Regions from separate parts of the Priestia sp. YIM B13551 genome, predicted to be linked through region 2. Evidence: riboswitches for the same ligand, from Rfam matches in the RefSeq annotation. Region 2 holds a riboswitch; the other holds the start of a gene.
The links. A riboswitch is a leader RNA that binds a small molecule or an ion and turns the genes downstream of it on or off. The one in region 2 is predicted to bind preQ1.
Positions count from the first base shown of each region.

Region 1: another riboswitch for preQ1. It lies ahead of ACFX4N_RS26240 (QueT transporter family protein); the one in region 2 lies ahead of queC (7-cyano-7-deazaguanine synthase QueC).

Region 1 is NZ_JBHZOX010000008.1:108,986-114,928, reverse strand. Features, by position in the region: gene ACFX4N_RS26260 (5-deoxy-glucuronate isomerase) at 1-146, shown strand, start outside; gene ACFX4N_RS26255 (hypothetical protein) at 402-620, opposite strand; gene ACFX4N_RS26250 (YitT family protein) at 970-1,836, opposite strand; gene ACFX4N_RS26245 (Lrp/AsnC family transcriptional regulator) at 2,219-2,629, opposite strand; PreQ1 riboswitch class I at 2,826-2,870, shown strand; gene ACFX4N_RS26240 (QueT transporter family protein) at 2,880-3,368, shown strand; gene ACFX4N_RS26235 (hypothetical protein) at 3,805-4,254, shown strand; gene ACFX4N_RS26230 (hypothetical protein) at 4,492-4,626, shown strand; gene ACFX4N_RS26225 (DHA2 family efflux MFS transporter permease subunit) at 4,718-5,943, opposite strand, start outside.
Region 2 is NZ_JBHZOX010000001.1:1,643,493-1,649,435, forward strand. Features, by position in the region: gene ACFX4N_RS08355 (patatin-like phospholipase family protein) at 1-127, opposite strand, end outside; gene ACFX4N_RS08360 (YkvS family protein) at 435-620, shown strand; gene ACFX4N_RS08365 (hypothetical protein) at 937-1,158, shown strand; gene ACFX4N_RS08370 (NAD(P)H-binding protein) at 1,192-1,893, opposite strand; gene queF (preQ(1) synthase) at 1,962-2,459, opposite strand; gene queE (7-carboxy-7-deazaguanine synthase QueE) at 2,558-3,289, opposite strand; gene queD (6-carboxytetrahydropterin synthase QueD) at 3,282-3,722, opposite strand; gene queC (7-cyano-7-deazaguanine synthase QueC) at 3,722-4,387, opposite strand; PreQ1 riboswitch class I at 4,618-4,661, opposite strand; gene ACFX4N_RS08395 (GerAB/ArcD/ProY family transporter) at 4,732-5,853, opposite strand; gene ACFX4N_RS08400 (hypothetical protein) at 5,880-5,943, opposite strand, start outside.

The sequences.
Region 1 (5,943 bases), on a different contig from region 2:
ATCCTCAAGCAACGGCTCCTGGCTATGCGATGTACTTCTGCTGGATGATTCGCCATCTCGACAATAATCCGTGGACAGACCGTATTATGGAAGAAGAGCATAAGTGGTTATTAGAGCCGGATGCAAAAATTTGGCCTGAAAAATAAAGAAAGATCTTTATACGAAATGGGTTTCAAATGTTGAAAAACCTCGAATAAAAAATAATTATGCGTAAAATAATAGTTTATTTTTGTAAAATATGTTTTTATATGTTAAAATGTAGCTTGTATTAATATTCAGGCGATGATATCGCTCTTTGCTGCAGATTCCTTTTTAGGAGTCTCTTTTTTTTGGAAACTGAAGCAAAAGATACAGACGATTCGTATATAAATTAAAAGGAAAAGGAGATAAGCGTAAGCCGCTTATCTCCTTTTCTTTTTAGCGTTATCTAACGCTAAGTTCTTTTTCACTACTTTTTCTAAAGCAACTTCCACGTGAACATTTTTTTCATCGATGTCATTCACAAGCACGACGGTTCCTTTTCGTCCTTTAATCTTTAAATCATCACCCGTAGAAGGAATGTTTTCCCTCAGCTGGCTTAATAGAAGCTTTCTATTTTCAAAAAAGTGGACAGCCACCATTTTATCTCACCTAATTTCATATGATATGTGTGATACAAAGATGTGTATATGAAATCCTTCCTATACATTATGTCGTCAGGGGTGGTTTTAGAACACATTGAATAGACAATTGTTGCATCGATATATGAAATAAATAGGAGGGCATAGTTATAAATCTCCTATCCTTGGACATACTTATACTACTAATCTAAAAAGGGATGTGGATGAAAATGAAGGTGGCTATAGGATTAAGTGTATTTACGGTCGTTACAGGAGCAATTGCGTTAGGGTCGGTTTACTTTTTAGCAGGTATCTTTTCGTTTTTCTTAACGGTTTTTTCATAAAAAAATCCACCAAGAGGTGGATTTTTTTATTTAGCAGCGGCTTTTGTTTCATGAGGCGAATTGCCGATAAATCCAAATTTTCCGCCGACAACTTCTTTTACTTCGTGGATGACAATAAAAGAATTCGGGTCAATTTGCTGGATTTTCTTTTTAATTTTTAATAACTCGTTCTTTTTAATAACAACGTAAATAATACGTTTATCTTTGTTGGCGTAGTAGCCATATCCGTAAAAGATGGTAGCTGCATTTCCAAATTCACTGGTGATGACTTGTGCTATGTCTTTGTATTGATCAGACATAATCGTCATTGCTTTTTTGTTGTGGAAACCTTCAATAACGACATCTACGATTTTGGCACAAAGATAGACGAATATAAAAGTATAGAGTGTGTTGTTGACGCCAATAGCAAAAACTGATGCTAAAATAATGACGCTGTCCATATAGAACATGCTTTTAGAAATATTATAGCCTTTTGTATAGTTTAATAAATAAGCTAAAAGAGTTGTTCCACCGGTAGATCCATCTGCGATAAAAATGAGAGCAAGTCCTGTTCCCATTAGTAAAGCCCCGAATACAATTCCTAAAATCATGTCGTGAACGTGAAAAGGAATATAGCTGACTAGACCGAGGAAAACGGACGTCATGACGGCTCCTAGAATCGTATAAAGAATCGTTTTTTTGGTTAGAAATTTATAGGCTAAGGCAATAAATATAAGGTTTACAAGAAATGTGCTGATACTTGTAGGGATATGAAATAAATAATATAAAACAAGAGCAATACCAACTGTACTGCCGTCACCTAATTTATTTGGAATGACGAAAAAATCAATGGATGCAGCAACTAAAAGTGCTCCAACAATAATTAAGATGATGTCTTTATAGATTGTTTTCAATATACAAACCTCCTTGATTATTAGGATATTTTCACGTGGAATCTTGTTTTTACTAGTGTTTCACAAATAATGAAATAAAAAACGTCTTAGAAATTGTCTAGTTATAAAACTGATCAACTTCTAAGACGAAGAATTACGATACGTGTATAGGTCTTGATCCTGCTTTTCTATGCTTCGATGTCACCGATTATATAAACCTCTGACCGCTATGTCAACGCTGTGAGAGATGTTCAACTTTTCAAAAAATAGAAGGCGGTTTCCTACATAAAAAAAGAATCCTTTGCGATGGCGCAAAGGATTTTCAAATTTATTGGAATAGGGGGAATACGTTATTAGGATTACCATTTTCATAAATTAATATACCTTTATTTTTTAAAAAAATTTATTTGTTAATGACGATTGAAAGTTTGTAATTCACATGCTGATTTAGCTCTGTCAAAAAATCATTTAGTTCTTCATTTGAATGAAATTTGCATTCTAATAAGTAGCAGCCATCGCCGCTGATTTTAAAGTTGTTGATAACGTACTCCTGCTGACTTTCTAAAAATGTAAGGTAGGGGTGATGATGAATGCTCTGCGTATAGATATTTAAAAATGCATGGATGATGTAGCCGAGTTTTCGTTCATCAATGTTAATTGTATAGTCTTTGATAATGCCTTCATCTTCTAACTTTAATACTCTAGCAGAAGCGGCTTGTCCGGTTAAATGCACTTTTTCTCCTAATTCTTTCATCTTTATACGTCCATTTTTTGATAGCTCTTCTAGTATGCGCTTATCTGTATTGTCTAACATCGCTACAAATCCTTTCGTATTTCAAATCAAAAGGGTTAACTACTTGATGTCACCTATGTATACTGATACGTCTTTTATTTTATACTAAAGAAAAGTAAGAAAAAAGAGCAGTCAATATGCAAGATATAGAAACCGGCAGTAGTTTGTAAACAGCTAGATTGACGAAAGCTTAAGCTTGCTGTATGATTCTTTGAGTGTTTACGTGGTTCGTAACCATCCCACGTTAAAAAACTAAGGAGAGAATAGTAAGATGAATATAAGAACACTTTGCGTCAACGGTCTTTTAGCTGCTATGTATATTGCTGTCAGCATGTTAATTCAGCCGTTTGGCTTCACCAATATCCAATTTCGTATATCGGAAATGTTCAATCACTTAATTGTGTTTAATAAAAAGTACGTGTACGGCATTGTGCTAGGAGTATTTCTGACGAATTTGTTTTTTTCACCAATGGTCGCTTATGATCTGGTGTTTGGGGTAGGACAATCTGTGCTATCATTACTCATTACCATTTTTTCTATGCGCTACATTAAAAATATGTGGGCTCGTATGCTTGTTAATACACTTGTATTTACGTTCACGATGTTTATTATTGCGTTTGAACTGCACTTAGCATTTGATTTACCATTTTTCTTTACATGGTTAACAACGGCTGTTGGTGAGTTCATTGTTATGCTTGTTGGAGCACCAATTATGGCGGCAATTAATAAACGTGTACAATTTAATAAGCTAGTTGAATAAAAAAGATGCGGCTGTGATAAATCTCACAGCCGCATCTTTTTTTCTTTGTTATTCTATAGGTGTAGTGATAAACCCCTTATTTATTGAAGAGCTTTTCACGCATGGACAAATTACCCATATCTAGCATGTAAAAAGAGCAGATCGCGTTTGCGTTCTGCTCTTTTTGCTTAAGGCAATAGGAAATATCCGGTTAGATTATTTTGAAACAAGAAGTGACAAATCTCACAGCGCATTCTTTTTTCTTTTGTTACGATATACATATAGTTGGCAAACTCCTTATCGAAAAGTTTTTCGCACAACAACACATTACCTATGCGTAGCAATTAAAAAAGCAGACCGATGACGGTTTGCTTTTTTAATTGTATTTTTACCATTAAATAACTTTTTTGAGTTATGATTGTAAAATAACCTTTGTTACTAGAGAGGGGATTGTTTTTTGAATAGAAAGTTAGGAATTCTTGTTTTATTAGCGTTAGTCATCTTATTTGCCGGGTGTTCAAAAGAAGAAGACAACGTTCCTTTAAGAGAACTAGAAAAGATAAGTATTAACGTAATCAAAGAACAAAAAATGAAGCAAGGGATTTCATATGAAATGGAATTAGTAAACAAGAGCGATTTGACCATCAAACAAAATAATGTATTTTTATCGTATCCTTTAAAAATGAAAAACGGTTATTCTGATAATAAATTTAAGGTGTTAGCAGAAGGAAATAAATTAAATATCAAGCCAAAACAAAAGGTTAAGTTAACGGCATTTCTTCCTTATAAAGGAACTAATAAAGCAGCGTTAGCTATTGATGAGCCTGACGTAAAGTGCATAGGGTATTGGAATAAGCTTGATGACTACCATCAATTTTCTTTTGGAGGATCCTTGAAGCAAGAATAATATATAACTATTTGTTAAATGGTGGAACTGAGCGTAAGGGATTGATAAAGGTGGTGAATGAACAGTGAGTGTAGACACCGATAGATTGATTAGCTTCTTTATTTTATGGGGAACACCCGCTGTTTTTAGTATAGTAGATTACTTTAAACTGAGTAAAACTGAAAAAAAGAAGCTATAAGAGACTTAACATCTGTAAAATCTATTGTAACAACAGGATTTATATTGACCGGAGGAGTTATGGCGAGTTTAGGCAAGCTGTTATCTCTGCTGCCTCTGCACGTTATAGGTACTTTTATTTTAGTCATTGGTGGTGTCGTGGGCGCTATTGAAGCATGGAAGATAGAAAGAAAAGTATTGTTATCCTTGTTTTAATAGTATCTATGATTGCTCTTACATTTATAATATAAATTCTGCATGTAACAAAAGCTGCTCAAATTGTGAGCAGCTCTTATCAGTTTCTTACTTATTGTGTTTCAAGCTGCTGGTCTTTTTTCTTTAACGTAAGAGCGAGCAGGAACGAAACGACGGCGAAAGCGATGGCTACATAATAGACGGTATGAACCCCGCTTGTCATACTTTTTATTTGTAACAGCGTTTTATTCGTTTCATTTGATTGTTGAATAAAGTGCTGAGAAGCCATGGTCATAATACTTGTATACAAAGCGGGTCCAATCGCGCCTGAAACTTGGTTAATCGTATTTGAAATAGCTGAACCGTGAGCATGAAGCGGTTTTGGTACTTGATTTAAAGCAAGCGTCATCACGGGCCCGATGCTTAAACCTACGCCAATTGTAAAGGCTGCGTATAAGATGGCTGCAGTCTTCGTGTTTGTTCCGCTTGAAATAGTAGTGAACAAACTTAAGATAATTGTTAAAAGGACTAAGCCCGTTAAAAGCAGCGGTTTAAATCCAATTTTGTCAAACAAACGTCCTCCCACCATAGCTGTTAGAGCCAGCGTTACGCCGCCTGGAAGCATAAGAAACCCTGTTTGCGAAGGAGACAGTCCCGCAGCCGTTTGGAAATATAGCGGCAAAATTAACATCATTGAAAACTGAATCATCATAATAAGAAACATTAAGAAAATCGATCTTGAAAACACAGACGATCTAAAAGGCTTCATATTAATCATAGGAGAATTCAGCTTGCTTTGCTGTCTGACAAATAAAGCAAGAGCTATGACGCCAATTATGAGCGTAAGCCATACGATAGGATTACTCCATCCCGTCTCTTCACCAGCTGCGCTAAATCCATAAACAACTCCTCCAAACCCAATTGTAGAAAGAATCACAGATGGGATATGAATTGTTGGTCTAGATGTTTCAGAAACGTTACTGAGCTTGAAAAGAGCAAATAGGAAAATAAGCGCCGCTGCAATTAAAAGACCTAGAAATATAATTTGCCACGAATAATATTGAATAATTAATCCTGAAAGAACCGGTCCTATTGCCGGTGCAAATAAAATAGCTACGCTAAAAATCCCCATTACGGTGCCGCGTTTGCTAACAGGCACGAGTGTTAACATTGTGCTCATCACAAGAGGTAAAATAATGCCTGTCCCTAATGCTTGAATCATACGGCCCACAAAAAGCAGAGAAAACCATGGAGTAATAAATCCAATGAAGGACCCAATTAAGTAAAAGCTCATAGCCGTCACGAACAGCTGTCTTAATGTGAATCGTTGAATTAAGA
Region 2 (5,943 bases):
AAGCGCCGGCTGAAACGCCAATTACATACGGAAGATACAGATTTCTTTCCATAAAGTAATCTAAAACTCCAGTTGTATAAAGGCCTCTCATACCGCCTCCTTCGAGCACGAGTCCAGTATCTTTCAATTTCTACACCTTCTAATTCTTATAATTTATGACAAGATTATACCTCGTTTATTATAACGAAAGATGAACAAAGATGGAACTGTCCTGCTTCTCTCTTTCGTTAAAGCTACCAATTCCTTTTATTTCTCAGCACATTTTACTTATTTTTTCAATTTTATTTTATATTTTTTCAAAAAACCCTTTACTAATTCCCAGTTTTAAGGCAAAATTGTAAAAAAGAAAACGCTAACTAGTTTTACTATTTTTAAAATTAAAATTATTGAAAAAATTTATAATGAACTAATTTAAAACAAAGGAGCGATGAATCATGAAAATAGCAGAGGTAGGAAACTTGATAGAATTTAAAAATGGCTTACAGGGCATTGTCGAAAAAGTAAATGAAAACTCCGTGATTGTAGATTTGACTTACATGACAAACTACCGCGATTTAGACTTAGAACAGCGAACTGTTGTCAACCACAAAAACTACACCATCATTAATCCAGCTATGTAAAGGAAAAAAGCAGCCGGAAAGCAAAAGCGGTTGCTTTTTTATTGGTTTTGAAAGAATTGATTCTTTTGTTCCTCTGTAATAATTCCCAGCTTATACATAAGGTAAATATACTGTTGCACCTTAACATCCTTCGAACTTTTTTTCACTGTACTCCCTCTTTTCTAAAATGTTTCTTTATACAATAATATATGGCTGAGATAAAAAAAGTTTCCTTAAAGAAACAAAAACAGGCCCCATTTTTTCTTGAAAGGGGCTTATTTTCGTGTGACAATAAGAACAAGCTACTACTATCTTCTTACCGAAAGGAATTACTAGCATGTTTGATACTGTATTGTTTATCGTTGCTCTTATTGTTATTCTTTTTTTCATCGTGCAGTTCGTTTTTAAACGCAAACAAACTTCAAATAAAAAAACATCCGTTGAACCCATGAATTATGCCGAAGAAGATTCTAACTCCTACACAAGCTGGAGTGAATCTGCTTCTAACCACGATCATGATGGAGATGGAGATGGAGATGCGGATGGTGACGGAAGATAGAAAAAAAGCCCCTTCTTATGAAGAGGCTTTTCTTTATTTTGATAATACTCGCTTACCGTTGGTAAACGAATAATAGCATTCACCTGTATAAATGTCTTGGCTTTCATGTACATGAACGCCACATTTATCTTCAAGGGCAGCTTTCATCATCGATTTGGCTACGTTATACGCTTTAATTGGACGATACTTTCTCCACTTTCCTACAAGGCAAAATGAACACGACTTTAACGTGTATCCCCCAATCTTTTCAAATAGGCGAAACTCTTGGCGCTTTCCTAATAATAACGATGGGCGGAAAAAGTGAGTAGAACGGATATACAAGCTTGCGATATCTTCTTCTACTTGCCCCTTTACTTTACTGTAAAAGAATGGCGAACGAAGATCAGCACCAATTGCTGTAATCGTTAAAAAGTTTTTGCAGCGATATTTTTCTGCACATTTAGCCGCTTTTAAAGGAAATTCGTAGTCCACTTTAATGAATTTCGCTTTTGTTTTTGCTTTTTTCATTGTCGTGCCTAAACAGCAATATACATCATCAACTGCAAAGCATTCTTCGTGCTTATCAAGCTCTGAAAAATCAATTTCAAGCTGACGTAGCTTTGTGTGTTCGATTGGTAGCTTTTTTCGAACAAACACTGTCACATGGTTATATAAGCTGTTGCTTAATAACATTTTTAAAAGTTCTTGACCAACAAGTCCGCTTGCACCTAATACTAATGCTGATCTCTGTGACATTCTTTCACCTTCTCACCTGTTGTTTTTGCAATGGAAAACAGGTTGCATACACAACCTGTTTGTTCGAATTAACGATTATCAATTGTTTCTGGGTATAAATCATGATTCATCAGGCGATAATTAGCCATTTCTTCATACTTCGTACCGGGACGGCCATAGTTTGTATATGGATCAATTGAAATCCCGCCGCGTGGTGTGAATTTTCCCCATACTTCAATATATCTTGGATTCATCAGTTTAATTAAGTCATTCATAATAATGTTCATACAGTCTTCATGGAAATCTCCATGGTTACGGAAGCTGAACAAATAAAGCTTTAACGACTTGCTTTCCACCATTTTTTCATCTGGAATGTAACTAATATAAATGGTTGCGAAATCCGGCTGACCTGTTTTTGGACATAAGCTCGTAAATTCTGGACAGTTGAATTTCACAAAATAATCACGATTTGGATGTTTGTTATCAAATGCTTCTAGAATCTCTGGTGAATATTCAAACAAATAGTTTGTTCCTTGATTTCCAAGGAGTGATACACCTTCTAATTCTTCATCTTTTCGACCGCTCATTTGCATTTCCTCTCTTTCTACGATTGTCATTCTAACAGCGTTTTTTTATTTTGTATATATCTGTTTTTATTTTTCTTTGTAAATTTTTTGCTATGCGCTTACACGCCTCGTTTATTTCCCCAAACAAGGGCGTGAACCTGCGGCAGAACTCTTACATCGTTCATGTTTTTAGCTGCCACTGCCTTATCGATTAACCACTCATACTTTTTAAGCAATTCTTGTGTTAACGACGCATTATCGATTGTCGTTAAGTCCTCATTGCCTACCTGAACAAAAAATGGAACCTCAGGATAACGTTCATGAACAGAGGCTGCATACTCAAAGTCATCATCATTAAATACAACGACTTTTATGCTTATATGCGCCATGCGTTTTTCCTTTATTAATGTCTCTATAATATCGTCTAATACGGAGAAATTTGTTTTCATTAATGAACTTGGAGGCTTAGGAGAAATCGTTAAATCATCGATTTTTAGGAACCAATCCTGATAACGGCTTCCCTGTGTTTCAAGAGCTGCTTTTACCCCATGACTGTGCAAAAGCTCTACAAGTGAACCAATCGCCTTGATAAGCGCAGGGTTTCCTCCAGAAATGGTGACGTGATCAAAGAACTCTCCTCCAATTTCTTTTAGCTCCGTCCAAATTTGTTCTGCTGTTAGCTGACGAATATCGTTTTTAGCAGATCCATCCCATGTAAAAGCTGAATCACACCAGCTGCAGGAATAATCACAGCCCGCGGTACGAACAAACATCGTCTTACGTCCTACAACCATTCCTTCCCCTTGAATCGTTGGTCCGAATATTTCAAGTACTGGAATTGTATTAGCCACGTTTTTTCACCTTCTTTGGGCGGTAAACTACGTAACTTGTCGGCGTTTCCCGCACGAATACTTGTACGCAAGAAGGGTTATTTGGTAGTGTGTCTAGATATTCTTGAACCAACTCATAAATTTTACGAGCAACAACTTCAGTTGTAGGAAAATCATTTGGATTTTCTTCGTTAAAGATAGAATGATCGTTCAATAATGTATGATCAAATTGACCAGAAACAATTTTTTTCAATAGCGCAAAGTTTACTAAAAAGCCCGCTTCGTCTAATGTATCTCCGGCAACAGTTAAGTTTACAAAATACGTATGTCCATGGACTTGACGGCATTTTCCTGCTTCTGTGTGAGGAACAAAGTGTGCCGCAGCAAACTGCATATCTTTGTTCAGTTCATATTCATAGTCATGAAATACTTGAGGATACATTTGTTGCAGCATTATTCCTCTCCTCCTTCTTTTGTTTGCATGTATTGATCTAACCCGCGTTTTCGCAATTGACATGCGGGACATTCGCCGCATCCATCAGCAACAATACCGTTGTAGCATGTTAATGTTTTTTCACGCACATACTCAAGCGCCCCTAGCTCATCCGCTAACGCCCACGTTTCTGCTTTATCAATCCACATAAGCGGCGTATGAATCACAAATTCAAAGTCCATTGATAAATTAAGCGTGACGTTTAACGATTTTACAAATACATCTCGACAGTCTGGATATCCCGAAAAATCAGTTTCACAAACGCCTGTTACGATATGACGGCCTCCGCTGTTTTTAGCCAGTACGGCTGCAAATGATAAAAATAACAGATTGCGGCCGTCCACAAACGTTGTAGGCAACTCTCCTTCTTTTTGCTCGATCTCAATATCATCTCGCGTTAAGGCATTTGGTGCTAATTGATTTAAAAGTGACATATCTAGTACGGTATGCTTCACACCTAAATCAGCTGCGATAGCTTTTGCTACCTCTATCTCTTGACTATGACGCTGACCGTATTGAAAAGTAACCGTTTCTACTTCTTTAAAGTTTTTCAAAGCCCAAAATAGACATGTTGTACTATCTTGACCTCCGCTAAATACAACAATAGCTTTTTCATTTTTCATCATTATTGTTCGTCTCCTTTTTGATTGAAATCAAAAGAAGAAGAAACTTTATTGAACCGTTCGTTCCCTTTGTGACTAATTTTATAACACAAAAAAGAGACTGCTCTTTTCCAGCAATCTCCCTAAAAAGCAACTAAGATACACGTCCTCGCCAGCATACACGTCAAAAAGACGCGTTGATAGAAAAGCACGTGAAAGAAGACACGCTAAAACCGTGTCTTTTGTCATCAACGATGATCTTAGTTTTTTATAGAGGGAGTTTTCGAACCTCTCCCGTACATATACAAACGTGCACGGAGTTTCTTCTTGAATTGTCATCGTATTATACCACATGCGTATAAATAATGCTATGTTTGTTGGCTTCTATCGCCTTTAGCTGCCTTATTTTTCTTTATATAAGAAAGCGCAATAAATAACAACGGAAAACAGACGCTTAGTACAAATAAATAAAACGGCCAGTAATATTTTTCAAAATAATTGAAGTACGCTGTATTGGGAATAATGTAATACGCCACGCCTGTAATAATTAGACCTAAAGGAAAGCTTAAAAAATTGCGCACCCGTAAATTACACAGTTGGACGATACTTAACTGAATAGCATAGAACACAATGACAACTTTAAAAAAGATAGATAACATCCAAATAATAGCTACTAATACTTCAACATGCTGAATCGTTGCACCTAACGAAATCATTTTTCCTAATAAATAAACTGGGTAGCTGTGCATCGATGCAATATTCGCGCCAAGAGCTAATATACAAGCCGCAACTGCAATCGTAATCGTCAAGCCCGATGCGACAGTGCCGATAACAAACATTCTTTTTACCTTTTTTCCACCTTTTACATGAGGCGTAATCATTAGAATAAAAACCAATTCCATAAACGGGTTTCCTAAAAAATAAGTGGTCCCTAATACTAAATCACCCATGCTGAATTCAAAAAAAGGATAAAGACGATCAATTTTCATCTGAGGAATATTTAAAACAATTAACAATAAAAAGGGGACCACAATCCACGGCAAAAAGATTTCCGCGGTTCTCCCTACCACTTCAATACCTAGATACCCTCCGTATATAACAGCTAAAAGAACAAGCGCATGAATCCACGTAGGCAGCGTTTCAGGGACAATTTGAGTCGTCATAAATGTACTGATGTCTCGAAGCGAAAACGTAGATTGAATGAACATAAAGAAAATGTAAATAAGAGAAATACACGTTCCGGCATAACGACCTAGCGCCTTTTTAGCTATTTGAATGAATGTTTGCTGAGGGTAACGCTGAATCAGCCATAAAAGCACCGCAACGATTAAAAGTGCAAAGCCAATAGCAAGCACACCGCAAAACCACGCATTTTGTCTATTCGTCTCTAATAATGTAGCCGGAACTGCCAAGATGGCGCTTCCGATACAAAAAACATAAATTAGAAAAAGAAATTGTTTCGGACTAATAAATTCTTTTATTTGCATCATACACACCTTCTCTCCTACATGCTTGCTCACGTGAATAACAGATGATGAACGGTTCTAGTAAGAGGCTTAATTAGTGCCTCTAAAAAGTAC